DNA from 2 places in the Halobacillus sp. B23F22_1 genome. Region 2 is predicted to be linked to the other one. Evidence: predicted binding sites of a transcription regulator. Region 2 holds the regulator's gene; the other holds the start of a gene.

Region 1 (15,478 bases), 220 kb from region 2:
ATGAGGCACGGGAAGCTTATCAGGCACCCGTTTATTTGCACGCAGCCGAGAAAGAGTGGTTGATGGATAGCTCTTTAAACGGCTCGGCGCTGTTTCAATTAGGAGAAATTACAGCTCGGCCGGCTGATCGTGAACTTAACCCAGGTCAGATGGAGATCGGCCCCTTTACTTTTGAAGTTCGTCATACGCCAGGCCATTCGCCTGGAAGTGTATCATTTGTGTTTCGTAATCAACGTTTCACTGTAGCAGGTGATACTTTATTTCAGCGAGGAATAGGTAGAACAGATCTGCCCGGGGGAGACCGAGAAATATTAGAGGATAGTATAACTACTCAATTATTTAGTCTGAGGAACGATATGAAAATTTATCCAGGTCATGGTTTGCCGACTACAGTAGAAGAAGAAAAAAATGAAAATCCTTTTTTCTCGTAAAAAAACAGCTCCTTTTAAAGGGAGCTGTTTTTTTAGTGACCTCCAAAAGAAGGTACTAAAATGAATGAAGAATAATACGTAAAACCAATCATAAACACTGTCAAGTACGAAAAAAATATGTATATGTACATACGTTCAGACAGTTTAAGGTAACCAATTGCAAGGAAAAAGGCAGTTTGAGCTAGAGATAAAAATGCAGCTTCCATCATGTCGCCAGTATAAAACATGACGGCAAAAATCCCTGTCCAGAACGCCAATACACGAAACATGCGATCCATGCTTCCTCCCCCTCCTTTATCATCTATCATCGTAACGCTATCATTCACATTATAAACGACCAAGTCACGATTGTAAATAAACCATATGCTTATCTATTATACTCTATCCTAAAAAATAAAATTTAAACGAATTAAAATGAAAAAATTAAAGTATATAGGTTTAATAAATTGTACAAAGGTTATACATTAACTGTACATTAAAAATTCGACAAAAATTTTATATAAAGGAGCGATCAAGATGGAAGCTTTAAAATTTTACAGTTATCCCAGTTGCACATCCTGTCGCCGTACTAAATCATGGCTCACTACGCAAGGTATTAAGTTTGATGAGCAGCACCTTTTTAGAGAAACGCCTACTGTAGACGAGTTGAAACAGATATTAACCCTTACAACAAGTGGAATAGATGAAATTTTGGCGAAACGCAGCAAGGAGTTTAAAGAGCTGAACATAGAAGTTGAAGATTTAACGGTAAGTGAGTTTCTCCAATTAGTTAACGAAAAACCTAAGCTGTTAAGACGACCAATTCTGACTGACGGTGAGAAGTTAGTGATTGGATATAATGAAGAAGGTTTAAAAGGTTTAACAACAGAGCAGCACGAATTTAAAGTAAAAATTTCTTAGCCCGTACTAAAAAAAAACCGATACTTATATCGGTTTTTTTACATGGAATATTTTTTTGTAAAACGATCACTCTGTCCTGTAGAAAGCTTGAGGTGCCATTCGCATTTATAATTTTTTTCTGTAATTGTCTTACAGCTAACCTCTGCCTTACCAGTAGGTAAGGTATAGATTTCTATAATATTACCCAAATCGTTTGTATTTTTCATTAACTCAGTCTCCGAGTAATAATAAAGGTTTTGAAGTTGGTGTGAATAGAGGATGGCTTCAGTAGAATACATTTGGTTTTTATATAGATTGATGGTGAAAATGGTAATAAGGGTCATTAGGTTTACTAAAATAAAGACCCAGGGGAAAATGATGCCTTCTTCATTGTTGGAAAACGGGAATTTTTTTATGATAATCCCCTCCATTTACAGTAGTGACATGAATACTTAAAAGATGATCCTGCATTGAAAAAGTAATATCTTTTAAGTCATGGATCAACAGTTCATGGCCTTTCTCATTTACTCTTCTGCGCACATCATCACCATATAGGGACACCTCAATTTCTCTATCATCTACATCTGTTATAATAATTTGGCGTTCACTAACCGTAATTTTGCTTGAGGAGTTTGTTTCGTTTTCGATGAACGTGAAAAATTGAAATACGGCTAATTCATTAAAATATGAAGGACTCTTCACCAACTTTATAGTAGGTAAGCTGATACTTAGAAGTATGGAAATGACAATTAAAGATATCATTGTTTCAACAAATGTAAACGCTCTTTCATTATAAAGGTGCATATAAGCATTCTTTCTCCTCTTCATTTTGCATATTTTTCCATTCCGCACATCCTTCTCGATAATCCGGGTACACGTTAAATGTATAATAGACTTCATCGATTGATTCATTTACATCTTCTATAGAAGAATGAGTTGAATAATCATGTAGTTTGTTTTGTAAAGTCACTAAAGCAATTCTTTTTACCGATAGGGAATGCTGTGCAGTTCTCATTTCCATTAGTAGGGGAGTAATAAGTAAAGCTGCAATCATAAGCACGCTGAAGGCACTTATTACTTCTACTAGCGTAAATCCGTTATTGTTCATCAATTCTCACCCTGCTCTTTCCAAATGGAAAAGTAATTTTGTAATTAGTGTAATGGGTTTTAATTGCCATTGTTCCGGGGCTTTGCATTGTACCGGTAGAATTAAAACGAATAGGAGAGGTAAGGCTTTGAAGTCTTACCTCCCAGTCATGTGGGAATACTCTGTGATAGATTGTTTTTTTGTTTTGATAGTCGTATAAGTAATAATCATTTTGTAGAGGTCGAACCATGATCCAGTAATTAGGATGGTCCGACATCGTTAATTGTTGAGCGAGTAACATATCTTCTTCAAACTGCTTCAGGTAATGATCGTTTTCTATTTTATTGACTGTACGTTGCTGAAGCGGGGCAAATATCAGGAGCAGAACCGTAAAGGCAGTCAATACGAGAGTGACCTCAACGAGTGTATAGCCTTTTTGGCAATCAAGGGCTGTCAACTTTTCCACTCACAGCATCATAGGTAAGCTCTTCGCCATTTGGACAAGTAGTTTGGGTAATGTAATTTTCATCCACTAAAACACTTAAATCGGCAGGAAGTGCGTTATGCTCAATATAGTACGATTCCACCTGTGCTTCTGTAGTTAAAACGAGCGCTTCACATCCTTTGGTACGAATCGACTCTGTGTTTTCTGTTAAGTTTGGAATAGTTATGATCAATAGCACTGAAATAATAAGAAGTACAATAAGCATTTCTATTAATGTAAAGCCTTTTTGGTTCATAAGTGAGCAGCTCCTTTAAATTTGGTCCATCCATTGATATAGGGGAAGCATAATGGAGGCATAGATGAGTACCACAATACACGCTACCCCGATAAAAAAGACGGGTTGAATGTATTGCACAATCTTAAGCATTTTTTCTTTTAATTGCTCAATGAGAAGCTCTGATAACATCTGTAATTCTGACTCTAATGTTTCTAAGTCATTGGTGTGATGAAAAATAGAGGTAAGCTCAGGTCGGAATAACGTACAGCTATGCACAGAGGCGGCTAACGTTTGCCCTTCCTGTAATAGGTTTTCAATTCTTTTTCCATAAGCAGCTAATTCAAGGTATTTTGTTTGGTGTGAGATTACTTGTAAGGCTTCTTTTAACGGGAGTCCTGCTTTAAGAAGAGAGCTTAAGTGGGTGGAAAATAGAAATGTTAAAGTGAACATCTTATAGGAGCGTACGAGAGGGGTCTTTTCATACATAAGCAGTCTGTGAAAGGTAGTTAATTTCTGATTAGTTAGATAAAATACAATGCTCAGACCTATTACAAATATAACGATAAAGCCCATACTCGAAATAGCTAAGTCAGTTAATTTTAAAATAGTAAGGCTCCACGGCTGTATAGTATTAGTTGCAAAAAGGGTACTAAAGCTAGGCAGAATTGTTTGTTTGATTACAGTAAAAGCGATAGTCAGAAAAATAAGTAAAATAATGGGGTATCGTATTGCTTCTTGAAGTTTTTTCTTAGAATCATGATGAAGCTGCAATATTTCAGCACATTGTCTAAACATAGAGGGGAGGTCTTTATGAATTCTTGCGAAGTATAAAAAGGAACTGACCTGCTTAGAAAAATTTGCTTTTTTAAATGCTTCATCTAGAGGGTTACCTACATTAAGTTCATCGATAATATCTTGTGTAATTTTCTTGTAGTTGTCATCCCAGCTAGTCATTTTAAGAGCCTTAAGCAGAGGATATCCTTTGGTAAGTAGTTTGCAGAGGCGATTTAAAAAAGTGATTTGTTTTTTTAGAGGAAGAGAGGGAGAATTATTTGATAAAGAGTGTTTAATCTTTGAAATAGCCGAGAGCATAAGCTTTCCTCCTTAATGTTTCAAATGGATGAAAGGAGGGATCCTTTGAAGGCGGGATATTATGAATAGCTTGTATAAGGGTTGTCTTCTCTAGAAGTTCCAGAATGGCCGCTCTTCGAGGTTTAGAATCAGGTAATTGGAGATTAATGAGCTGTTGGCTTGCGACAGCAATCAGCGTTTGCTCAAGGTCAACCGTCTTAATATTCATTTCTTTTAACCTTTGAATCGTGCCAAAGGCATCTTTTGCATGGATTGTGCTGAGGACTAAGTGGCCGCTTAAAGCGGCTCGAACGGCAAAATGGGCAGTTTCTTTATCCCTGATTTCTCCAACCATAATGAGATCTGGGTCATGACGGAGAGCATCTTTTAATCCTGCATCATATGTGATTCCTGCCCTTTCGTTAACTTGAACCTGAATTATACCGTTTAGATTCTTTTCAATAGGGTCTTCTAATGTAATAGCTTGTAATGGTTTTTCATGAAGAAGTGTCTGAATTAAAGCATACATAGTAGTTGTTTTCCCACATCCTGTTGCCCCGGTAAATAAAATCATGCCACTTGAACGTTTAAGCCAGGATTTTAGGGTTTTTAATTGGTGGGAGAAAAGGAAAAGCTGATCCAGCTTTAAGAGTTCTGCAGAGGGAAGAATACGAATAGCTAAACTTTCACTCTTAATTGTGGGTAAGGTGGAAAGCCTCAAATGGTACAATAAGGGGGTGTCGCGATATTCTAATGAAGCATTTTGGGGCTTGGTGACTTCTCCAATGTCCATCCCTGAAGTAAACTTGAAATAAGCTAATAACTTCTGATAAGTTGGGTTAGGTAAAGACTTTTGAAAAGTCCGACGACCTACCATACGAAAGTAAATGTCGGTAGATTCATCGTTAGGCGAAAAATGAATATCTGAAGCAGCATGATGAATAGCGGATGAGAGTAAATCTCTAGCCTTAGTAGCAATTTGACTCACGTTGAATTATCACCTCATTTCAATATCTTTGCCTATACTTATTTCGACGTAAGTTGATAAATTCCTGCAAAAATTTTATAAAAATGGAGTGATAATATTATGATTTTTTTAATTGGGTACATGGGAAGTGGAAAATCCACGGTGGCCAGTGAGCTTAGTGATAAGTTGAACATACCATACATAGAAATGGATGAAACGATTGAACAACAACAAGAAATGAGTATCCCGCAAATTTTCAATAAATATGGGGAAGCGTATTTTAGGAAGCTGGAGACAGATTTATTAAAATCGCTGCAAGCGCCAGTTATCGTTTCAACTGGGGGAGGAGTTATACTGGCTCCCGAAAATCAAGAACTATTAAAAAAAGGTACGGTTATTTTTCTGGATGCGTCTTTTGAAACGATTGATGGCCGACTATCTAATGATCAAGCTCGACCTCTATGGACAAATAATCGAGAAGAAAACCGACAGCGTTATGAAAAACGCTTGCCGGTTTATCGTTCACTAGCCAGCCATGTGATTCAAGTTGATCACAAGGAGACCCCTGTTATTGCAAACGAAGTTCTCAATTGTCTAAAAAGTTAACCCACCGGACATAATAAAAGTAGTTCTGATAAAGGTGGGAGTACTTATGAAAAAGAGTGAGTATGCACAATTTTTAACAGAAGAAATGATGAAACACATGCATATGACAAAGAGGGAGAAAATGGAAAAAAAGCAGGCGAAAGTGTCCAAGAAAAGTACTTCTTATTGGTTTGGGTTATTGCCATTCGCATTGAAGATGCTGAGAAAGCGGCGCAATTAATGATAATGGGTTAGCAGGTCCTGAGATGTCTCGTGGGTTAAATAGATTAAGCCGCCATTAGCTACGCTCAACTGAATACGTGGCTGGTAACGGATATGGAGCTGTTCAAGCTCCTTTTCGTATTGCTCCGGATCAACGTCCCCGGATTGAAAAAAGCTTTCTAGCAGTTTTTGTTCGTAATTGAGCTGAGAGAGTGACTGGTCAGCCCATTCAGTATCCAGCTCATGAAGGTAGTTTTCTATATTCTGTAGGATCCGATTATAACCGCTTTCTAAACGAATTAATGGAGTCATTGGGAAGGTGTAATCAGAGATATTTGAAGTTAATGACACACCTAGAAATTTATTCATAGCTTCGTGAATGAGCGATCCATTAATAAGGTTTAGACCAAGAGACAGCAATAGATCTTTAGACTGTTTCCCTCGAAATGTAAGCTTTGCATTGATACATAACCACGGATGAAGAGCAAGGTTTTGAGAAGGCGAATTTATTTTCTCATACAAACGGGTCGTGTATCCCTTTTCAAGAGCTACTTGGTATATTTGTTGCAATTTAGGTGTTCCAGCGTGTAAAAATATACCCTCTTCCTCATCCCCTAGACTGATATCCTTAAACGATAAACTTAATGGTTCCCCTTCTCGATTCATCTTTTTCATATAATGCCAATAAAATGGACGATTCATAAGAGCTTCGTCCATTTCTTTTGTAAGCTTAATTGTCATATGCTTAGGTTTTTTCTCTGTAATCAGGCAACCGTTTAATTCAAAGAAACTTTTTGTGAAGTTATAATGTCTAGCGTTATTCAACCTAATTCCTTCCTTTCTTCTACTGAATACTCAACATAGCTGACTAAATTTTTTAATTTGATATCAATCTCACCTTGAGACTCAGACTCTTGAAGGATAGTCTGAACGTGTTTTTCGAAACTTCCGCCCGGAATTTTCTCCAAAATGGCATCTAAGTCCCCTACTGCATTTTGGAAAAGTTGTATTTTTTCATAAAGTAAAGTAAGGATGTGGTCTTCAAGGGTCTCTTTTATAGCAAAGTTAAAAACATTTACATCTTTCTTTTGGCCAAAACGATGAATTCTGCCGATTCTTTGTTCTAAACGCATTGGATTCCATGGCAGGTCGTAATTAATCATATTATTACAAAACTGCAGGTTAATACCTTCAGCGCCTGCTTCCGTGGCAATCATGACTTGGGCTTTGTTTTTAAAAAGCTGCTTCATCCAGTCTCTTTTACTTTTATTAAATTTGCCGCTAAAAGGTACTGATGAAATACCTTGCTGTTGTAGGAACCATTGTAAATAAAATTGAGTAGCTCGGTATTCTGTGAATACGATAAACTTTTCGCCTGATTCCTTAATTAATTCCGTCATTTTTTCGGCTTTCGTATGGTGAGGTAACTCTCCGAGTCTCTCTATTAAGTGGGTTTTAAGGTCAGACGGGTTTTGTTCATTCATGGATTTTAAAGACATAAAGCACGCTTCTCGGGAAGAACAAAACTCTTTAGCTAAGGTTAACCATGTAAAAGAGGGATAGTCTGATTTGAGAGCTTCTAATTCTTCATAAAAACGTCGTTCTTCTTCGTTAAAATACAGTGTAATATTTTTAACTCTGCGTTTTGAAGCATCAAGTCCAGTATCTTTTCTTAAGTTTCGTATCATTAGTTTGCTAAGGAGTGAATGAATGTGCTGCTGTGTTGATTCTTCATCTAAGTTCGTATTTTTATATTTCTTTTTAAATTCTGTTAAATCACCAAGATAACCTGGCTTTAATATGGAAACTAAATTAAACAAGTCACTTAATTGATTTTGTATCGGTGTTGCTGTTAATAAAAGACAATATGTTTTCTTTAGTTGTTTAACAAACTGAAAGTTTTTTGTCTGATGATTTTTTAACTTGTGTGCTTCATCAATAATAATCATATCGTATGAGATAGAGAGAATTTCTTCCTGATGGCGTTCTCTTTTTGCCATATCTATTGAAGTTACGGTTACGTCCCAATTTTTCCAGTCTGCATGTTTCTTTCGGGGAGAAGCGGCTTGTATATAAAATTTCTCGCTGAGTTCCTGAGTCCACTGATTGACTAATGAAGCAGGGGTTAAAATAAGTACTTTTTTAGCCATTCCTCTAATCATATATTCTTTTAAAATTAATCCAGCTTCCAATGTTTTTCCTAAGCCTACCTCGTCAGCAAGAATGGCTCGGCCGTTCATTTCATGAACTACTCTTTCACAAGCTTGGACTTGGTGATCTAAGAACTGCACATGAGGGAGCTGTTCTAGCGATAGTACCCCTTCAAATTGCGGGATGGATTGTAATTTTAACCCTTCCCAAGCTAATTTAAATTCATCAAAACTGCAAAGCGAATCGGATGCTTCCAGTCTTTTGGTGAGGATAGGTAAGAATTCGGAGTCTTGGTGAACTTTAATCACATTCAACCCCTCCTTATAGTGGGTTTATTTATAGATTCTTTTGAAATTTAAAAATCTAAACTGTACGTTTTAAATCGCTATGGTATAATGAAGCTGAAAATTAAGAGAGTTTGTCGCATGCTTTACAGGTTAGTATGTCCCGTTCCGTCTAACTAAATACTAAAGCGAATGACTGCAGGGGGAGAGTCTACATAATGTAGCGCCGAAGGAGCAAGCAACTAATTGTGAATCTCTCAGGCAAAAAGACCTCTGTAGGACGCAGCTCTGGAGAGAGTTTATCAAAAGAGGTAAACCACCCAAGAAGCAAGCGTAAAAGATTGCGTGAAACTTTCTGGTGCACGGACAGAGACTCCCTAATAATGCGGTGGAGTCTCTTTTTTTATGGCTAATAAGAGATAAGGAGTGATTGAATGACAGATTTAAAGCGCACGCCGTTATATCCTGAATATAAAAAGCTTGGTGCTAAAACAATTGATTTTGGAGGATGGGATTTACCAGTTCAATTTTCAAGTATTAAAGACGAACATCATGCTACGCGTCAAAAAGCTGGTCTATTCGATGTGTCCCATATGGGAGAAGTGCTTGTTGAAGGGGAAGAGAGTTTAGCCTTTTTGCAAAAAATGCTGACAAATGACGTTTCAAAACTGAAGCCGGGAAAAGCACAATATACCATTATGTGTTATGAAAACGGCGGCACGGTCGATGACCTTATCGTTTATATGTTAAACGATAAGAAATACTTGCTCGTTATCAATGCAGCGAATCGAGAGAAAGATGTGGATTGGCTTAAGCGACATATAGATGAAGAGGTAGATGTCTCAGATGTTTCCGATGAGTATGTTCAGTTAGCCTTACAAGGCCCTAATGCTGAGGCTGCTTTACAAAGTTTGACGGTTACAAAACTTTCAGATATTAAGTTTTTCCATTTTGCACAAGACGTTCGATTTAATGGAGTAGAAGGAGAAGCAATTGTATCGCGCACTGGCTATACGGGTGAAGATGGTTTTGAAGTATATCTGCCTAGTGGATCAGGACCTGTGTTATGGCAGGCCATTCTTGAATACGGTGAGGAGCACGGTGTACAGCCTATAGGATTAGGCGCAAGAGATACTCTGCGGTTTGAAGCTAATTTAGCACTTTATGGGCAAGAGTTGAGTGCAGATATTACACCGCTTGAAGCAGGTCTTAGATTTGCCGTGAAACTTAATAAAGAAGCTGATTTTATAGGAAAAGAAGCATTACTCCGCCAGAAGGAGGAGGGGCTAAAACGTAAACTGGTCGGAATTGAAATGATCGATAAAGGAATCCCTCGGACTGGGTACGATGTAGTAGATGGAGATCAGGTTATTGGTTTTGTAACAACAGGTACACAATCACCTACATTAGGAAAGAATATTGGATTAGCTATATTAGATATTAACTATACAGAGCTGGGAACAGAAGTTAGTGTGCAGATTCGTAAGAAAACATTAAAAGCAAAAGTTGTATCAACCCCATTTTACAAACGTTAAGGGATTGGAGGAAAGATTAATGGAATTTCGATACTTACCGATGACAGAACAAGATAAAAAAGAAATGCTTTCTACTATAGGGGCGGAATCAACGGAAGAATTGTTTGCGGATATTCCTAAAAACGTCCGCTACAGCGGGGGTTTAAATATAAAGCCGCCAAAAAATGAATTCGCTCTGACTAAAGAACTAACGCAGCTGGCTCAACGGAACATTGATACGAAGTCACATACTAGTTTCCTTGGTGCTGGTGTCTATGACCATTATATTCCTTCGATTGTTGATCACGTCATTTCTCGTTCAGAGTTTTATACTGCATATACCCCATATCAGCCGGAGATTTCTCAAGGAGAATTGCAGGCGATCTTCGAATTTCAAACAATGATTTGTGAACTTACAGGAATGGATGTAGCTAATTCTTCTATGTATGATGGTGGAACGGCTTTAGCTGAAGCAGTAAACCTTTCTGCGGGACAGACGAAAAAGAAAAAAGTATTAGTGTCAAAAGCGATTCATCCTGAATCCCTTGCTGTCATTCATTCCTATGTAAAGGGTCCAGGGGTGGAAGTGGTAGAGATTGACCATAACAATGGAGTCACCGATCTAGAGCATCTTGAAAATGAACTCGATGAAAATACGGCAAGTGTTGTTCTACAGTATCCAAATTTCTTTGGACAAATCGAACGTTTAGAAAAAGTACGAGCACTTGTGGATGAACAGAAAAAAACGATGCTCATTACTTCTAGTAATCCCTTAGCACTTGGTTATCTTACACCACCAGGAGAGTTCGGAGCGGATATTGTAGTAGGTGACGCGCAAGTCTTTGGAATTCCTGCCCAGTTTGGGGGTCCTCACTGTGGTTATTTTGCTACAACAAAGAAATTGATGCGTAAAGTGCCTGGCCGACTGGTAGGGCAAACGAAAGATGAAGAAGGCCGTAGAGGGTTTGTCCTTACACTACAAGCAAGAGAACAGCACATCAGACGTGACAAAGCAACATCTAATATTTGTTCAAATCAAGCGTTAAATGCATTGGCATCATCAGTGGCGATGTCTTCTCTCGGGAAGCAAGGCCTGAAAAAAATGTCCTGGATGAATATTCAGAAAGCCTCTTATATGAAGAAACTATTAATAGAAGAAGGTTTTGAAGTAGCATTTGACGGACCGTTTTTTAATGAAATTGTCGTAAACTTAAAAGATGAAGTAGATACCGTAAATCGAAAACTGTTGGATAAAGGAATCATTGGCGGCTACGATTTAAGCAGTCATTTTCCGGAGTTAAAAGGACATATGCTCATAGCGGTGACAGAAATTCGTTCGAAAGAAGAGATCGATCAGTTCGTTAAGGAAGTGGGGGATATTTGTGGCTAATCAAGACTTTCCATTAATTTTTGAACACAGTCAAGAGAGTCGTACAGGCTTTAGTTTACCTGAATTAGATGTTCCAGAGACTAATATAGAAGAACAGCTTGGAGAAGCTTTTATAAGAAGAAGTGAACCAGAACTGCCAGAAGTGAGTGAATTACAAATCATGCGCCATTATACAGCCTTATCCACAAGGAACCATGGGGTGGATTCTGGGTTTTATCCTTTAGGCTCATGTACGATGAAGTATAACCCAAAAGTAAACGAGGATATAGCAAGACTTACTGGTTTTAGTCATATCCATCCTTTGCAGCCAGTTGAAACTGTGCAAGGCGCACTGGAGCTGATGTATGACCTTCAAGAGACATTAGCTGAAATAACAGGAATGGATACAGTGACACTACAGCCAGCTGCAGGTGCTCACGGGGAGTGGACTGGCCTGATGATGATACGTGCTTTTCATGAAGGCAACGGAGATTATAACCGTACTAAAGTAATTGTTCCTGATTCAGCCCATGGGACGAACCCTGCTTCGGCTACTGTAGCAGGATTCGAAGCGGTAACGGTAAAATCGAATCAGCAAGGGCTTGTAGACTTAGAGGACCTTAGACGTGTTGTCGATGAGCACACAGCCGCGCTTATGCTTACCAATCCTAATACATTAGGTTTGTTTGAAGAAAATATTGAAGAGATGGCCTCAATTATTCATGAAGCTGGAGGAAAGCTCTATTATGATGGTGCTAATTTAAATGCAATTTTAGGGTATGCACGGCCTGGTGATATGGGGTTTGACGTTGTACATTTAAACTTGCATAAAACTTTCACTGGACCGCACGGAGGAGGGGGGCCAGGTTCTGGCCCTGTTGGAGTTACAGCCGAATTCGAACCATTTCTGCCAAAACCAATTTTAACAAAACGTGAAGATGGCTACGATTTCGACTATGAGCGACCAAAATCGATTGGGCGGGTAAAACCGTTTTATGGGAACTTCGGCATTAACGTGAGAGCATATACTTATATTCGCACGATGGGTGCAGAAGGACTTAAAAAGGTGAGTGAATATGCTGTTTTAAATGCTAACTATATGATGCGCCGTCTACAAAAAGAGTTTGAACTTCCTTTTGACCAGCACTGTAAGCATGAATTTGTTTTATCTGGCAAGCTTCAAAAGAAACTAGGGGTTCGTACACTTGATATAGCTAAGCGTTTGTTAGACTTTGGTTATCATCCTCCTACGATTTACTTCCCGATCAATGTAGAGGAAGCCATAATGGCGGAACCAACCGAAACGGAGTCTAAGGAAACTTTAGATGCTTTTGTTGACGCCATGTTACAAATAGCTGAAGAGGCGAAACATGATCCAGAAAAAGTTCAAGATGCCCCACATACAACAATTGTCAGCCGTATGGATGAAACTACTGCTGCTAGAAAACCGATTTTGAGGTATCAAAAAGAGGAATAAAAATTAAAAGACGCTGCAGTAACTGCAGCGTCTTTTAATTTTTAGTTTTTATTTTTCCGTTCCATTTTTTAAAGCCGCCCTGTAATTGGTTTAAGTTTTGATAACCTTTCTTATTGAGCATTAATGCTGCACGTGTAGAGCGTGCACCACTTTGACAATAAAGATACACAGGCTTGTCCTTACGGATCTCCACTAATCGGTTTCTCATTTGAGATAGTGGAATATTGCGAGCTCCCAAAATATGACCACCGTCAAATTCTTTTGGTTCTCGTACATCAATAAGCTGGGCTTTTCTATAACCTTGACGAAACTCATCTTCCGTTAATGTGGTTAATATTTTTCGAGCCTTCAAAAATCGGAAAACGCCAAAAGCGATTAAGAAGACAATTGCACCAATTAAAATCCATAGTTCCATTTTATCTCTACCCCCTTTTCCCCTATCTATTATATGGGGGAATACTTCTTATTTCAAAGTTTTTTTCCCGTTGAAATTATATGGTAATGTATCTTATGATAGAGAAGCTTTATCTATAATTGAAAAAAAGTATTTTAAATGAAGTACGGTGCAAACGATAAAAAAGGTGATTTCGAATAAAAGAAGAGAGGTTTACTTTCAATATCTTCTTCTTACTTTATAATTTGAACGATTTTCAAATTGACAAAGTTCTAAAATGTTGTTCAAAACACAATATATAGAAATATTTTTTATTTTAAGTACAATATATTGATTAAAAAATCATAGATGTGGTATGTTACTTATAGGTTAAACATCACTGTAGTAATTTATGGACATGCCTCATGAAGCATGATTGAAGGGAGAGGTTTGTATGCAAATGACGTCCACAACGAGTGACGCTAACGCAAAAATCGATGTAGAACGTTTGAATGCTGATATTAGACAATTTGAACAGGTGCATGAGATTACACCGGATATGAAGGTAACACACAGCGGTGTATCAAGACTAGTCATGCTTGACCGCTATGCATTCAAAGACACAGAGAAATTAACTTTAGCAGAAGGTGATTTCGTTGTATTAACTGTTAAAGATGATCCTAAGTTTCCGGCACGCGGTTACGGTTTCATCCAATCAATCAATTGGGAAACACACAAAGCTGTTGTCAAGGTTGAACCTGATTTTGTTAATGTACTGGATAGTGAAAAAGAACGCGATTCAGGATTAATTACACGCAACCTGGATATCATAGATAAGCCTTTAGAAGTCTATTATGAGCAGATTGCTTTAAGGAATGCTGCTGGTTTATCAGCGGTTGAAGTAGATGAGGATAAAAGACAACAAAGTTTTGAAGAATTTTATAAAGAGCTTTCAAGTTTGAACTTTATACCTGCCGGCCGAGTTTTATATGGAGCAGGATCGAACACTGATGTTACTTATTTTAACTGTTACGTGATGCCATATATTCAAGATTCCCGTGAAGGAATTTCTGATCACCGGAAACAAGTAATGGAAATCATGTCTCGCGGGGGCGGGGTTGGAACAAATGGTTCTACTCTTAGACCGAGAAATACGCTTGCCCGGGGGGTAAATGGTAAATCCTCTGGTTCAGTATCCTGGCTTGATGATATTGCGAAACTGACACACTTAGTAGAGCAAGGTGGCTCAAGACGCGGAGCGCAGATGATAATGTTAGCGGATTGGCATCCTGATATTGTCGAATTTATTATTTCTAAAATGCAAAACCCTCGAATTTTGCGTTATTTAATAGAAAATACAGAAGATGAGCAAATCAAAAACTTAGCGAAAGAAAAATTAAAATTCACTCCATTAACAGAAACAGAACGTGATTTGTACCAAAGCGTTGTTAATTACAAAGCGATGCCAGGTCAGGGTGGTTTCACAGAAAGCAGCATCCGAGAAGCTGAAGAAAAACTTCATACAGGCGGAACGTATACCGTAAATAATCCTGAATTTTTAACTGGTGCGAATATTTCTGTATGTATTACAAAGGAGTTCATGGATGCTGTTGAGAATGAACAGGACTATCGCTTACGTTTCCCGGATGTGGAATCTTATTCTAAGGAAGAAATGGATATTTATAATGCGGAGTGGCAGGCAAGCGGAGATGTACGTGAATGGGAAGATAAAGGACTAGCTGTTCGCACATATCGTACAGTCAAAGCTGCCGAGCTATGGAAGCTTATTAATATTTGTGCTACTTATTCAGCGGAACCAGGCATCTTCTTTATCGATAATGCAAATGAGAAGACAAACGCTAGTGCGTATGGTCAAAAAGTGGTTGCTACTAACCCATGTGGTGAACAACCGTTAGCCCCATTCTCAGTTTGTAATCTAGCCGCAGTTAACCTTGCTGCAGTTGCAGACAAGGAAGCCAAGCAAGTCGATTTTGAAAAACTAAGAAAGACGGTAGCTACGGGTGTACGCCTGCAGGATAACGTAATCGATGCTACTCCTTATTTCCTGGAAGAAAACAAGAAACAGGCTCTTGGAGAACGCCGAGTCGGTTTAGGAGTGATGGGGCTGCATGACCTTCTTATTTATTGTGAAACAGAGTATGGCTCTGATGAAGGAAACCAGCTCGTTGATGAAATATTCGAAACCATTGCTACTACCGCTTATCGTGCATCGATCGACTTAGCTAAAGAGAAAGGAAGCTTTCCTTTCCTTATTGGAGAAACCGATGAAGAAACAAAACAACTCCGAGAGAATTTTGTGAATACTGGATACATGCAGGCAATGCC
Region 2 (15,478 bases):
TCCTAAACCAAAGCATACCCATGTAATTTTTCATTTTACAGATGGTTCTGAACTAAGGTACGATGACGTTCGAAAATTTGGAACGATGCACTTATTTGAAAAAGGACAAGAATGGAATGAAAAGCCTCTTATTCAATTAGGCCCTGACCCATTTGATCCTTCGTTTACTACAGAATATTTTTATGAAAAATTGCAGAAAACAAGCCGTTTGATTAAATCGGTGCTGCTAGATCAATCGGTTGTAGCGGGACTCGGTAACATATACGTTGATGAAGCATTGTACAAAGCAGGGATTCATCCAGAGAGAACTGGGAAGGAGCTTACGTATGAGGAGGCCTCCCGACTCAAAGAAGCGAGTACTCAGACGATTGTTGAAGCTGTGAAGCAGGGTGGAACAACCATCCGCTCCTATTTAAATGGACAAGGTGAAATGGGAATGTTTCAGCAGCAATTAAAAGTATACGGCAAAGAAAATACCGGATGTTTAGGCTGCGGAAATCCAATAATAAAGCTGAAGGTAAGCGGTAGAGGAACCCATGTCTGTCCTCGCTGTCAAAAGTAACACATAATGGTTCTTCGCCCATATACTATTTCACATTGACTATGTCGAGGTGAAAAGTGTTGGGGACTGGTTTTCTTACTTTACTTTTTGTTGTAGCGGTTAGCATAGACAGCTTTGGAATTGGCTGTATGATCGGTTTGAAAAAGATTTATTTATCATTTAAAGGGATCTGTGGCATTGCTCTTCTTTCCGGACTCTGTTACTTATGTTCAGCCTCTGTCGGACACTTGCTGTTACCATATATTAATCCACAATTATTCGAATGGTTAGCAGCACTTTCATTTGTTGGATTAGGTTTGTTTTTTATCTGGTCTAATAAAAAAAGCACGAATGCTAATCATGACGAGTCTATCTGGACGCAGCCGACTCGAGTATTAAAATCTCCAGAAGATGCCGATGTAGACCATTCCGGGGGCATCCACGGCAAAGAAGTTGTACTTTTAGGGGCCGCCCTTTCCCTTGATACAATAGGTGCAGGCTTTAGTGGTGTTTTTATTGGTTTACCCCCATTTTATACGGCCGGACTTATTATACTTGCCACTTGCGTTATGCTGTATGGCGGGTTAAAGAGTGGGGAAAAATTCAGCAGTAAAACGGATTACCTTTCTATGTTACCAGGGATTTTATTAATTATTATTGGACTAATTAAGCTAGTTTAGGAGGGCCGGGATGGGTATAATCATAGGGTTAACGGGTAGTATAGCTACTGGGAAGAGTACCATATCTAAGATGTTTGACTCGTTCAACATTCCAGTCGTAGATGCCGATGTCATCTCAAGAGAAGTGGTTGAGATTGGCCGGCCTGCTTATCAAAAAATCGTGGACCGCTTTGGCGAAAAGGTGTTACATGAAGATCAAACATTAAACCGTAAGCAATTAGGAAGTATTGTTTTCAAAGACGAAACGAAGCGGAAGCAATTAAATGAAATTGTCCATCCTGAAGTTAGAAAACAAATGCTTGAGCAAAGAGATGGGTATTTAAATAAAGGAGAAAAGGCAGTGGTATTGGATATTCCATTGCTTTTTGAGAGTGACCTGGCTCATTTTGCCGATCGTACGCTTGTCGTCTACGTTGATGAGGAAACTCAGCTTAAAAGGCTTATGGATAGAGATAGATCTTCGAAAGAGGACGCTTTAGAAAGAATCCGGTCACAGATCCCAATTCAAGAAAAAGCTGAAAGAGCTGATGAAGTGATTGATAACTCTGGAACAATTGAAGAAAGTTATCAGCAGTTAAAACGTATATTAACTGTATGGAACGTGTTGATAAAGTCTGATTGACTACAAGTTAATCAGGCTTTTTTTGTATTTTCTTGTATGATGTAAAGGATTAAAGCCCTTTTTAAAAAATGTTAAAAAACAAGCCACAAAAACGGTTTCAATGTGTTATACTATTTTTGAAAATACAATTCAAAAGTATATCACATTTAGGGGGATTGCCTTATGAAGAAAACTAGAATAGCGATTAACGGTCTGGGGAGAATTGGAAGAATGGTCTTCAGAAAAGCGGTCTTAGATGAGTCAATTGAACTTGTAGCCGTTAATGCAAGTTATCCTGCTGAAACAATCGCCCACATGCTAAAGTACGATAGTATCCATGGACGATTTGATGGAGAAATTGAGCCCATTAATGATGGGATATTAATAAATGGTGAAAAAGTAGAACTTTGTTCTGATCGAGATCCTTTAAAACTTCCGTGGGATAAGTTAAATATTGATATCGTTATAGAAGCCACTGGCAAATTTAAAACAAAAGAAGAAGCTTCCTTACACATTAAATCTGGCGCGAAGAAAGTAATCATAACTGCACCAGGTAAGTCCGTAGATGCAACGATTGTGATGGGAGTTAATGAAGACGCATATAATCCGGAAGAACATGATGTAATTTCAAATGCCTCCTGTACTACAAACTGTTTAGCACCAGTAGTCAAAGTGTTAGAGGATCGTTTTGGGATTGAAAATGGATTAATGACTACTGTGCATGCTTTTACGAATGACCAAAAAAATTTAGATAACCCCCACAAGGATCTGCGACGTGCCAGAGGATGTACTCAATCCATTATTCCTACTTCCACAGGTGCGGCCAAAGCCCTTGGTGAAGTGATCCCTTCTTTAGATGGGAAATTAAATGGGATGGCTTTGCGAGTTCCTACACCTAATGTGTCATTAGTAGATTTAGTCGTCGATCTAAAAAAAGATGTGACGACTGAAGATGTGAATGCAGCCTTTCAATCGATCAGTAATCAAGCGATGAAAGGTATACTTGAATATAACGAAGAACCACTTGTCTCCATTGATTATACAACATCACCAGCTTCTGCTATTGTTGATGGATTATCTACTCAAGTTATGAGTGATCGGAAAGTAAAAGTGCTAGCGTGGTACGATAATGAGTGGGGTTATTCTTGCAGAGTAGTAGATCTTGCTAAACATGTTGGTAATTTAATGAAACAAGAAACACCAGCAAAAGTTTCTTAATGACTGTTGAACCATTGTAACCTACAATTATAAGAAACAAATTTATGAAAAATTGTTTCTTGCAAAAAAGGGATAAACCGTATATACTTTCTTTGAACTTCTGAATACTGTCAATTTCATGCTCTACTTAAAGGGTTAGGACCTCTCAGGACTAACTTTCCCCCGTGGTAGTATATGTAGGTATATTTAGAAGGGAACGAAGTCAATGTACAAAAAAGGGGGATCCTTAAAATGGATACAATGGGAAGACATGTTATTAGTGAGTTGTGGAATTGTAATGAAGATAAATTAAATGATATGAATTATATTGAACAGGTTTTTGTAGATGCTGCTTTAAGGGCTGGTGCAGAAGTTCGAGAAGTAGCCTTTCATAAATTTGCTCCTCATGGAGTGAGCGGGGTGGTTATTATTTCTGAGTCCCACTTAACGATTCATAGTTTTCCGGAGCATGGTTATGCGAGTATTGATGTTTATACATGCGGTGATCGAATTGATCCTAATGTAGCCGCTCATTATATCGTTGAGGCTTTAGAGGCAGGAAGAAATGAAACGGTAGAGGTTCCTAGAGGTATGGGGCCAGTCGAAGTTCAACAATCAAAAGCATTGTAATAAAAAATCACACAGCGTTCTGTGTGATTTTTTGCTGTATCTTTATAAAGTGGTTGCTTTTATTTTTAATAAAACGTGTTAAAATAATATAGAGATGATGTCGAATTTTTGGTAAGGGGTTATGTTAGTGAAAGCATTTATTTCAAAATATTTTAGCAACCATTCTGAAACCAGTGAAGACCATCGTGATGCTTCACTACAAACAAGGTACTATAAAGCGAAGCGTGATGAAATTTTTAGTGCTGTAGAAGAAATGTTTCCCTCTCCTTCTGAAAAGGTAGCTGTATCAAAAGAAAGAGGCGAGTTGACAATAAAATATAAAGGGAAACGAAAAGCTTTTGTAGTGGCTACGATTATCATGGTCCGTCCTTTTCAAACGGCTGTAGACTTTTCTGTTACAACAGATTCAGGAGGTCCAATTGATTTCGGATTCAGCCGAAGTCTAATCGTAGATAGCTACGATAAGCTGGATCGTCAATTCCCTAAATATGATCCTAAACAGTGAGTTGTATGAAATGACAATAGGTGGAGTTGATTTTTTTGAAGTGTCCTAATTGCCACTACAAAAGCACTAGAGTTCTTGATTCAAGACCTATTGAGGACGGGCATGCGATAAGGCGCAGAAGAGAGTGTGAGAATTGTAATTTTCGCTATACAACGTTTGAACGAGTGGAAGAAGTTCCGTTGATTGTTGTAAAAAAAGAAGGTACGCGTGAAGAGTTCAGTCGTGAGAAACTCATGCGCGGGCTTATTAGAGCATGTGAAAAGCGCCCAGTAGCTGTAGAAGAGCTTGAAGGTGTTACTCAAGATATAGAAAAAGAGCTTAGGAACCGTGGTGTTTCTGAAGTGCAAAGCAAAGATATTGGTGAAATGATTATGGAGAGACTCTCAAAGATTGATGAAGTCGCGTATGTGAGATTTGCTTCTGTCTACAGGCAGTTTAAAGATATTAACGTATTTATCGATGAATTAAAGGATTTAATTAAACACGAGGATAAAGGATGAGCCCCGATCGGCTCATTTTCTTTTTCTCTTGTTTAATTTCGTGAAAAGGGGGCGAGTAGGAAATGGAATCTTCAATAGGTAAGCTTTTGCCGGTTGATGGTTTTTTGTTAACAAAAAAAGGGAGCACACCTAAACATGCCCACTGGTCGCTTACCCACTTATACCAACCTGTGATAGGGATATTAGGTATTTCTCTATATCAGTTTTTAACAAGTGAGTGGGAAACAAATGACAGAGAACAAGTACAAACCCACCACGCGATTATGACGTATTTATCTTGCCCGTTAGATAAAATTTATGAAGCTAGAAAAAAGTTAGAAGCCATTGGGTTAATAAAGACTTTTGTAAAAAAAGAAGAAGATACGGTTTACTTATATGAACTGCGGCCTCCTTTGGCAGCAGAGGAATTTCTAGATGATACCTTCTTATCTTTGTTGCTGCAACACGAAATTGGTTCAGATAAATTAGAGCAATTGAAGAAACGATTGATGATTAATAGAAGTAGTCTGTACGAAGGGTATGAGGAAGTGACCGTGTCATTTGATGAAGTCTTTCACCCTCAAATTAAAGGAACTGATCACCCCTATATAAACTCTGCAGAAGGAAAGCAGGATAACGTCAATATACAAAAAGGACCTGTCATTTCAGAGCGGAGAATAGACTTTAATTGGCTTCAGGAAGCCCTCAAGCAGAGAATGTATCCGGCCGGGAAAATTCTTACAGGAATTAACAAGAAAGTGATTAGTCAACTAGGTGCTTTGTATAACCTTAGTTCTACCGAGATTGAGAGAGCATTAACTTGGTCGATAAATGAAGATAACGAACTTGATCTAGAAGAATTTAAGTCGGCATGTCATGATTTTATGAAAAGCCACACAGATGATAATGAGCAAATTCTGAACAAGCGAGAAAAAGTGATTTCATCTTCTAAGGATAGTGGAAGTAAAGAAGATCAGTTTGTTGAACTACTGGAACAAATTTCTCCTCGTGAACTGTTAGAAGATCTTTCGACTGGAAACCAGGCTTCTAGTCAAGACATGAGAATGGTACGGGATGTAATGACTGAGCAAGGCTTAACACCTGGTGTAATGAATGTATTAGTCCATTATGTATTATTGAAAACAGATATGAAGCTATCTAAACCATATTTAGAAAAAATAGCCAGTCACTGGGCCAGGAAGAATGTTAGTACTGTCCGCCAGGCCATGAACTTAGCGAAAGCGGAGCATCAACAATACCAGCAATGGGGCAACCAGCCTAAGAGAAAGTATCAAAATAAAAAGACTGAGGTTATCCCCGAGTGGTTTAAAAAGCAAGATGAAAGAAGGCAACAACAAGAAAAGCTTCAATCTTCTTATGATACCTCAGACTTAGAAGAAAGAATTCGCAAGCTTTCTAAAAAAGGAAATGGAGCATAGAAGGAGGTGGCCGAAGTGGAGCCGATTCAAAGATCTTTAAAAAAGTGGATGAAAGATCATAAACAGTTCCAGCAGCGGTTTTATAATATGAAACAGCAAGTACTTCAAGATCGGGAAGTGAAAGAACTTATTGCCTCACACCCTGCCTTAACGGAAGAGGAGGTAGACCGCCAATTAATTAAATTTTACGAGTTTGAGTCTCAATCTAAAAACTGTGAAAAATGCCCTTCTCGTGAGAGGTGTATAAATATTTTAGAGGGATATACTCCTGAGCCAACTGTGGTAGGTTCAGAGTTGAAATTAATGTACAATAAATGTCCGCGTGAAAGGAAATTGGAACAAAAAAGAAAACAAGAGTCTTTGATCAACAGTCTTCACATGCCTCGAGAAATATTAGAAGCAAGCTCTGAAAGACTAGATTTAAATGATCCTGATCGTACAGAAGCGGTGGCTAAAACGGTTCAGTACTTGGAAGGGGTTACGGACGAACTGCCAAGTAAAGGGTTATATTTTCACGGCCCCTTCGGTGTAGGAAAAACTTACTTCTTAGGCGTTATCGCTAATAGTTTAAGCGAAAAAAACATTTCTTCTATGCTCATATACATGCCTGAATTTGTTCGGGAGATTAAAAATTCGATTAAAGATGATTCGATGAATAGTAAAATTGAAGCTTTTAAAACGACACCCGTTCTCATGTTAGATGATATAGGAGCTGAATCTCAGTCTGCCTGGTTTAGGGATGAAGTGCTTGGCTCGATTTTGCAGTATCGTATGATGGAGAGGCTCCCTGTCTTCTTCACCTCCAATTATAATTTGAAAGAACTCGAACAAATCTTTACGACGAGCAACCGTGGTGATGTAGAGCAAGTTAAAGCCCAACGAATTACAGAAAGAATACGTCAGCTTAGCGATCTAATCAAAGTGGATGGCAAAAATCGCCGCGATTAATGCGAGCATATAGCATGTTTTTCTCACAACTCACATATGTATAAAGTAGAAAATGCTTTAAGACCATTAATTGGTGTGATCATAAAGCTTTACACGTTGTGGTGAGGGGGAAGTGATGTTGGCTTGTGTGTATTTTTCTAATCGAAAAGAAGCGTTTATTTTTTATCAAATCCTCTTTGATTCATATTCTAGGCGAGAACTAAAAGGTGAAATAAAAGAGGAAAAGAGTAAATGGTATGTTTATTTAAATGAAAACAGTATTAGTTCGATGACGGACATCGGACAAGCAATACTTGATATCCTTTATAAGCGGAAGATGAATGCTTGGATGGAGGGAGTACTGCGGCACCGCTTTTATTATGACGATGATAAAGAGATTGAGCGGGTAATACGATTGTCAGCTAAACTAAAGGCTGACCCGCCTGAAGGTGTAACACTGCCTGCTATTGACCAAGAAATAGAACGTTTTGTTAAGAGAAAAGTTTTTGAACATGATTACTCAGATTTTGACGAATTGTCTGCTTCTTGTTTAGAATACATTTACTCCGATTTTTTGGAGTTTACAGGTAAGCTGTTAGATGAGTACAAATTAGAAGAAGCTCATCAAATGATGGTGGATACTTGGCGAAGACAAGTCAAAAATAAATCGAGTGTTGTTCCTCTTTTACACGTTAAGTATGATAGTGAAATTAAATATTACTTCCCGGAAGGCAATCGAGTAGGAAGGGCTGAGCTTTTAAATTATTTAGGTTCTCATCCCGACCCAATGATCCAAAACCTGCCTGAAGACTTAGGCATTTTACCTGCCTTAATCTATTCTCCTGAGGAGCTCATGATTTATTCTGATCATCAGGGTGAAGCTAAACTTGAGCTTTTAATGAATATTTTTGAAGAGAAGGCCGTTTGGAAACCTTTATCGTTTTTTCCTTTTCTCAAAGCTTGATTTCTTTATTGAATCCCGCTATAATACCTACATATTCAATATTAGGATCGCTTGGATGAGGACAAGAATAAAAAGTGACGCTGGATTAGAGAGGGGAGTCATCGGCTGAAAACTCCTTCCTGACGACTTTATTTGTTTACCACCTCGGAGCCCTGTTTGTGAACGGCTGCTAGTAATAAACAGCGTCTGGTCTGCGTTAAGGACGAATGAAGCCGCAATTGAGGTTGTGGGAAATTTTGGGTGGAACCACGAGATAATACGCTCGTCCCTTAGTACTTTCTGTACTGAGAGACGGGCGTTTTTATTTTATAAATAAAATAAGGAGTGATGAAGATGTCAGAAATGATTAATATACAATTTCCTGATGGGAATAAGAAAGAGTTTGATAAGGGAACGACTGGTGAAGAAATTGCTCATTCAATTTCTCCAGGGCTGCGTAAACAAGCTCTGGCGATTAAATTAGATGGAGAGCCCTATGATTTAAGAAGACCCATTGAGCAAGATGGTGTGATAGAAATTTTAACGTATAAAAACCCTGAAGGTTTAGAAGTTTTAAGACATTCCACAGCTCATTTAATGGCACAAGCTATTAAAAGACTATACGGAGAAGTAAAACTCGGAGTGGGCCCTGTGATTGAAAATGGTTTTTATTATGATATTGACCTTGATGTTTCATTGACTCCTGAAGATCTTCCAAAGATCGAAAAGGAAATGCAGCGGATCGTTGATGAAAACCATGAAGTCGAGCGAATTGAACTCTCTAGAGAAGAGGCGATCGAAAAGTATAAGGAAGTTGGCGATGAGCTGAAACTAGAGCTTATTGAAGATATTCCAAAAGGAGAGCCGCTTACTATTTACAAGCAGGGAGAATTTTTTGATTTATGCCGCGGTGTCCATGTCCCACAGACGAGCAAAATTAAAATATTCAAGCTCTTGAATATATCTGGTGCGTATTGGCGTGGCGACAGTGATAATAAAATGCTTCAACGTATTTATGGAACAGCATTTGAAAAACAAGCACATTTGGATGAATACTTGCAGATGCTTGAAGAAGCTAAAGAACGTGATCATCGTAAGCTTGGCAAAGAACTGGGGCTTTTCACAGTGAATCAAAAAGTCGGCCAAGGTCTGCCTTTGTGGCTTCCTAAAGGTGCAACTATTCGCCGAAATATTGAACGTTATATTGTAGATACTGAGGAAAGGCTGGGATACGACCATGTGTACACTCCAGTATTAGGCAGTGTAGACCTTTATAAAACTAGTGGACACTGGGATCATTACAAAGATGATATGTTCCCGACATTAGAGATGGATAATGAAGATCTAGTGCTCCGGCCAATGAATTGTCCCCATCACATGATGGTTTACAAAAATGAATTTTACAGCTATCGTAACCTGCCTGTAAGGATTGCGGAGCTTGGCACCATGCATCGTCATGAAATGTCAGGTGCTTTAGCGGGATTACAGCGTGTTCGAGCGATGACTCTTAATGACGCTCATATCTTTGCTCGCCCAGATCAGCTAAAAGATGAATTCAAGCGAGTGGTCCGTCTCGTACAGGAAGTATACAGGGATTTCGGTATTGACGACTATTACTTCCGTTTATCTTATCGTGACCCGGAAGATAGAGAAAAGTATGTAGATAATGACGAGATGTGGGATAAAGCACAAGCTATGTTAAAAGAAACCATGGAAGATATGAAGCTTGAATATGTAGAAGCTGAAGGAGAAGCTGCGTTCTACGGCCCTAAGCTGGATGTTCAAGTGAAGACAGCGCTAGGTAAAGATGAGACTCTCTCTACCGTCCAATTAGATTTCCACTTGCCAGAGAAATTTGATTTAACATATGTAGGTGAAGACGGAAAAGATCATCGTCCAGTAGTTATCCACCGTGGTGTTGTTTCTACAATGGAGCGATTTGTTGCTTTTCTTATCGAAGAGTATAAAGGAGCATTCCCTACTTGGTTGGCACCTGTTCAAGCGAGGATTATCCCGGTTTCTGCTGATGTACACCTTGAGTATGCTAAAAAACTTGAAGATGAACTTCGTGAAGCAGGTATCCGCGTAGAGGTTGACGAGCGAGATGAAAAGATTGGTTATAAGATTCGAGAGACTCAGACTCAAAAAATTCCGTATGCCTTAGTGGTTGGTGATCGTGAAATTGAGGATCACGCAGTTAACGTTCGCCGTTACAGTCAACAAAATTCTGAATCAAAAGCTGTTGATTCTTTCATCAAAGAGATACGTAACGAGATTGATCAAAAGTTACTAAATAAGTAAATAAAAATTTATATGCACGGCTTTTAGCTTATAGAAAAACCATGTGTTTTTCTATAAGCTTATTCGTGTGAAGAGTATCCTTAATTTTTATCTTTTTCTTTTTATGCTATTGATTTATTGTTAAATATCCTATACTATCTGTTAAGTAGTAAGAAAGTTGTTGTAGTGATAATTGACACAAGCTAATGACCATGATATTATAATTTAGGTAACTGAATGAACGGATCTGAGACAAGAAGAAGCACCCGCTTCTCACCTGATCGACGCATAACGCAGTTGGCAGGTTACTTATCCTTTGACTTTGATAGGAGACGTGTGGGTGCATTATGTGTACCGGCACTTTTTTTATGGGATTAAAACTACTTGTCGATGACGGATCTTATATAAGGTTTCTAAAATATGTTGGAGGTGGCTAGATATTAGCAAAGATAACATGAATGTTAATGAGAAAATTCGTGCACGTGAAGTACGCCTCATTGATGTAAACGGCGAACAACTAGGTGTTAAATCTAAGAATGAAGCACTAGATATTGCAGCTAATGCAAATCTTGACCTTGTTATGGTTGCACCTAATGCGAAGCCTCCGGTCTGCCGCATTATGGATTACGGGAAATATCGTTATGAGCAGCAGAAGAAGGAAAAAGAAGCTCGTAAGAATCAAACAACGATAAAAATTAAAGAAGTACGCTTAAGCCCGGGAATTGAAGAGCATGACTTCAACACGAAGCTGCGTAATGCTCGTAAATTTTTAACAAAAGGCGATAAAGTGAAAGCTTCTGTCCGTTTCCGCGGTCGTGCCATTACGCACAAAGAACTTGGACAAAAAGTTCTTGATCGACTGGCTGAGGAATGTAAAGATGTCGCTACAATTGAGACCAAGCCTAAAATGGAAGGTCGTAATATGTTTATGATGCTTGCTCCTATAAATGAGAAGTAAGCAAAATTAGCTGAAGGAGGAAATTGTAATGCCTAAAATGAAAACCCACAAAGGTTCTCAAAAACGTTTTAAGAAAACAGGTAACGGAAAGGTGAAACGCTCTCACGCTTTCACTAGTCACTTGTTTGCTAATAAATCTACGAAGCAGAAACGTAAACTACGTAAAGCAACGTTCGTCTCTGCCGGAGACTTCCGTCGTATTAAGCACATGCTTCCGAAAAAATAAAAGATAATTATAGAATTATATAGGAGGGAATTCCCATGCCACGAGTAAAAGGTGGAACAGTGACACGTAAACGTCGTAATCGTGTCCTTAAACTAGCAAAAGGTTATTATGGTTCAAAACACGCTTTATTTAAAACAGCAAAACAACAAGTAATGAAATCAGGTCAGTACGCTTATCGTGACCGTCGTCAGAAAAAGCGCGACTTCCGTAAGCTTTGGATTGCACGTATTAACGCTGCAGCTCGTATGAATGATATTTCGTACAGCCGTTTAATGCACGGTCTTAAGCTTGCTGGTATCGAAGTGAACCGTAAGATGCTTGCAGACCTCGCCGTAAATGATGAAAAAGGTTTCGCAAGTCTTGCAGACCAAGCAAAATCAGCTCTTAAATAAGTAAAGAAGAAGTCATTTCCGTTCGGTAGGAAATGACTTTTTTATATAGAACTGGAGTCATCATTATGGATATTTCCTTATTATTAATTTATCTCACAACCCTTAATGTACTTTCATTCATTTTAATGGGTTTTGATAAACGGCAAGCTGTTAAGAGTAGCAGAAGAATAAGTGAAAAGAATTTGTGGTTGGTCGCATGGATAGGTGGAGCAGCAGGTAGTTATTCAGGGATGGAAATTTTCAGACACAAAACAAAGCACCGTTCCTTTAAAGCAGGCATGCCAGTCCTTACTGCTATTCAAGTCATTGTTTTACTATGGTATTTACTGGTCTAAACCTTTATTTAGTTCATATGCTGTAGGTAGGAGGTGCGAACTTCATGAGTGAAGCATCATCTGCACTACTAAGTTGGATCGAGCATCAAGGATTATGGGCACCCCTTCTATTTATCGTCATTCATTTGCTGCGCCCCTTTCTTTTTTTACCGGTAATGCTCGTTTGTATTACTGGAGGTGTGTTATTTGGTCCTGTTGCCGGGACTGCGTATTCGGTCATAGGTACTTTGTTATCCAGCCTTTTATTTTATCGAATGATTCTTCTTGTTCCTTCAGGGTTTAAAAAGCTTCAGCAAATGTATGAGAGGTGGAACAACCGAAGAATAAAGCTCACTGTCAAGCAAGTAGCTATCCTTCGCCTTATCCCATTTATTCATTTTCACCTTCTTTCTTATTGTCTCATACAAATAAGCTCAGACTTTAAAGATTATGCAAAATCATCTTTTTTTGCTAACATCCCTTTGGCCGTCGTATATACTTCAATGGGGCAATGGATTACGTTGTTTTCAATCCCTGTAATAGCACTATTGACAAGTTTTCTGCTTTTATTTTGTTATACGATAAGAAGAAAATCTGAAGTTTTCGTCTGGAAGGAGTTTTTTCAAGCGAGTTAGGGCCGCTATTTATTAGCGGCCTTATTTTTCATCTTCGGGGAGAGGTTTTATGTTTAATCGATTAACTGGGTATTTCCATTCAATCTTTGCATAAGGGTACTTCATTAAAACCTGTTCTTCAAGAAAGTAAATGTCGTTTCTTTCTAATCCTTGCAGCTTTTCAGGTTCTTTAGATGACATTTGAATGGTCAGTACTTCAAATGCATGTTCTGTCGCTCCTAAATACTTTTCACCTTCAAACATCATTCCTCTGTAAGTAATTAAGAAGTTATGTTTTGTGTTTTCTGGATCATCCCAAAAATAAAATTCACATTGTTGATGAGATTGTTCTAATTTCCTTCGGGGGTTTCTATAAAATTTAATAGCAGTATATAGAATTACTGCAAAGGCTATAAGCAGGAGGATACGGAATAATATGATCATTACCATTACAATCGTCTCCCTGTAATCAGTTGTAACTTCTTGTACGTTTACGCATGCTTTTTAGTTTCAAAAAATGATACATTTATAAAGAAAGAATAAAGAGGAGTGATAAAGAATGAATTGGGACGCATTTTATGACAGTCAGGCTCAACTAGATGCCCACATTGTAAAAAAACAGAATTTGGAAAATACATCAATGGTTGAAGATAAATTATTAGCGCTGTTCGTTGAAGTTGGTGAACTAGCAAACGAAACACGCTGTTTTAAGTTTTGGAGCACTAAACCATCCAGCGATCAGTCGGTAGTTCTAGAGGAGTACGTTGACGGGCTCCATTTTATTTTATCTTTAGGTTTAGATTTAGATCTACGGTATCGTTCACGATCATTTAACTATACGACCGAAAAGACAGAAGCCTTTTTGGATGTTTTTACTTCGATTGAGCAGTTTAAACATGATAAAGATAATCGATCGTATCAGAGAATGTTTGAAAACTATCTAATTCTTGGCCAGACATTAGGAATCACAGAGAGAGATTTGCAAAAAGCCTATGAGGAAAAGAATAAAGTTAACTTTCAAAGACAGGATCAAGGGTATTAACTATTGGATAATTTTTGTTTATTTTTACCTAAAGATATATAATAAAAGGAGAGAATAAAGGAGGTAATTTTTACATATGGCAAATAAAGATGAAACGTTGCAGATGTTGAAAGAACTTACAGACGCGAAGGGTATACCTGGAAACGAGCGTGAGGCAAGAGAAGTTATGTCTCGTTACATTTCTCCGTTTGCGGATGAAGTATACACTGATAATTTAGGAAGTCTGGTTGCGAAAAAAACGGGTAATAAAAAAGGTCCAAGGATAATGGTAGCTGGTCACTTAGATGAGGTAGGTTTCATGGTGACTCGTATTGACGAAAGTGGTTATATTTATTTTCAGCCGGTTGGAGGCTGGTGGAGTCAGGTAATGTTAGCTCAGCGAGTGACAATTATGACTCGAAATGGAGATTTAACAGGAATTATAGGGTCTAAACCGCCGCACATCCTTCCTGCAGACCAGCGTAAAAAAGCAGTAGATATTAAAGATATGTTTATTGATATTGGGGCTTCCAGCCGAGAGGAAGCGAAAGAATTCGGTGTGACCCCGGGAGATTCAATTGTTCCATATTTTGAATTTACACAAATGAAAAATGAAAAAATGCTATTAGCTAAAGCTTGGGATAATCGTATCGGCTGTGCCATTGCGATTGAAGTACTTAAGCAATTAAAAGGTGAAAAGCATCCTAATATTGTTTATGGCGTTGGGACTGTCCAAGAAGAAGTTGGTTTACGCGGAGCACGTACCTCTGCTAATTTAATCAACCCAGATATTGCTTTTGGTGTAGATGTAGGAATCGCTGGCGACACGCCTGGTGTTTCAGACCGCGATGCTTCAAGTAAAATGGGAGAGGGTCCTCAGATTATTTTATATGATGCTTCCATGGTTTCTCATAAAGGATTACGTGATTTAGTTGTTGATACGGCGGATGAACATTCAATTCCATATCAATTTGATTCTTTAGCAGGCGGCGGAACAGATTCAGGAGCTATTCACATAAGTCACAACGGTGTACCTGCTCTCTCTATTACTGTTGCAACTCGATACATTCATTCTCATGCAGCGATGCTTCATCGTGATGATTTTGAAAATGCCGTTCGTTTAATTGTAGAAGTTATCAAAGGGTTGGACGATAAAAAAGTAAAAGAAATCACATTTAATTAATTTAAGATTGCCGGATAATACTCGGCTCAAAAGAAGCGCGTAAAATCAAGATTTAAAATCTGATTTTACGCGCTTTCTTTTTATTCTGCCAAACCTTTTTCTAATGTTTGAAGTATTTCTTGACGATCCTGTTCTTCGGATTCTTTCCAAAGCATTTCAAAAAATACTCCCAACCCTGGAAGCATCTTTTCTTCACCTTTTTGTAGAGCATCATCAATCGTTGCTTCTAGTTGATCAGCATTGTGTCCAGATACGTTTGAAAGGATGGCTTGTCGTAAGTTTAAGTTCATCTGTGTTAACCTCCATTTGTGTTTATGTTTAGTTTGACCAATTATGATAAGCCTATGTATGATAAGGTAGAACTTTAATGAAAATGAGGTCTTTTATGTTAACATCCTTAACGAATCAAAAAGTAAAAGAGTGGAAAAAACTGCAAAAGAGAAAATATCGGGAGATTAATGGTCAGTTTTTAGTAGAAGGACATCACTTAGTGGAAGAAGCGGTCAAGAGTGACTGGACGGTAAGAGAGATCATTCTTCGGAAAGAAG

What was found. Region 2 encodes NrdR, which represses ribonucleotide reductase genes. Its sites were predicted from a motif close to AACACNATATATNGTGTT; they were not measured.
Region 1: a site for NrdR is predicted at 13,442-13,459, ahead of ACGTNH_RS09420 (vitamin B12-dependent ribonucleotide reductase). Genes of this name have one in related genera too.

What each region holds. Positions count from the first base shown of each region.
Region 1 is NZ_JBIEKE010000002.1:311,066-326,543, forward strand. Features, by position in the region: gene ACGTNH_RS09335 (MBL fold metallo-hydrolase) at 1-431, shown strand, start outside; gene ACGTNH_RS09340 (DUF2626 domain-containing protein) at 464-709, opposite strand; gene ACGTNH_RS09345 (Spx/MgsR family RNA polymerase-binding regulatory protein) at 948-1,331, shown strand; gene ACGTNH_RS09350 (competence type IV pilus minor pilin ComGF) at 1,698-2,114, opposite strand; gene ACGTNH_RS09355 (type II secretion system protein) at 2,101-2,418, opposite strand; gene comGD (competence type IV pilus minor pilin ComGD) at 2,408-2,863, opposite strand; gene comGC (competence type IV pilus major pilin ComGC) at 2,841-3,137, opposite strand; gene comGB (competence type IV pilus assembly protein ComGB) at 3,153-4,211, opposite strand; gene comGA (competence type IV pilus ATPase ComGA) at 4,186-5,178, opposite strand; gene ACGTNH_RS09380 (shikimate kinase) at 5,278-5,763, shown strand; gene ACGTNH_RS09385 (YqzE family protein) at 5,810-5,983, shown strand; gene ACGTNH_RS09390 (YqhG family protein) at 5,980-6,789, opposite strand; gene ACGTNH_RS09395 (DEAD/DEAH box helicase) at 6,786-8,423, opposite strand; glycine riboswitch at 8,592-8,682, shown strand; glycine riboswitch at 8,686-8,771, shown strand; gene gcvT (glycine cleavage system aminomethyltransferase GcvT) at 8,834-9,934, shown strand; gene gcvPA (aminomethyl-transferring glycine dehydrogenase subunit GcvPA) at 9,954-11,303, shown strand; gene gcvPB (aminomethyl-transferring glycine dehydrogenase subunit GcvPB) at 11,296-12,759, shown strand; gene ACGTNH_RS09415 (rhodanese-like domain-containing protein) at 12,794-13,174, opposite strand; gene ACGTNH_RS09420 (vitamin B12-dependent ribonucleotide reductase) at 13,593-15,478, shown strand, end outside.
Region 2 is NZ_JBIEKE010000002.1:88,040-103,517, forward strand. Features, by position in the region: gene mutM (DNA-formamidopyrimidine glycosylase) at 1-562, shown strand, start outside; gene ACGTNH_RS08155 (manganese efflux pump) at 622-1,221, shown strand; gene coaE (dephospho-CoA kinase) at 1,232-1,843, shown strand; gene ACGTNH_RS08165 (glyceraldehyde-3-phosphate dehydrogenase) at 2,006-3,040, shown strand; gene speD (adenosylmethionine decarboxylase) at 3,272-3,649, shown strand; gene ACGTNH_RS08175 (cytosolic protein) at 3,777-4,154, shown strand; gene nrdR (transcriptional regulator NrdR) at 4,190-4,654, shown strand; gene ACGTNH_RS08185 (replication initiation and membrane attachment family protein) at 4,717-6,072, shown strand; gene dnaI (primosomal protein DnaI) at 6,088-7,020, shown strand; gene ytxC (sporulation protein YtxC) at 7,148-7,963, shown strand; gene thrS (threonine--tRNA ligase) at 8,297-10,243, shown strand; ribosomal protein L20 leader region at 10,471-10,595, shown strand; gene infC (translation initiation factor IF-3) at 10,677-11,180, shown strand; gene rpmI (50S ribosomal protein L35) at 11,209-11,406, shown strand; gene rplT (50S ribosomal protein L20) at 11,442-11,798, shown strand; gene ACGTNH_RS08220 (DUF1294 domain-containing protein) at 11,864-12,133, shown strand; gene ACGTNH_RS08225 (TVP38/TMEM64 family protein) at 12,178-12,747, shown strand; gene ACGTNH_RS08230 (sigma-w pathway protein ysdB) at 12,769-13,176, opposite strand; gene ACGTNH_RS08235 (dUTP diphosphatase) at 13,286-13,768, shown strand; gene ACGTNH_RS08240 (M42 family metallopeptidase) at 13,845-14,930, shown strand; gene sspI (small acid-soluble spore protein SspI) at 15,011-15,220, opposite strand; gene ACGTNH_RS08250 (TrmH family RNA methyltransferase) at 15,316-15,478, shown strand, end outside.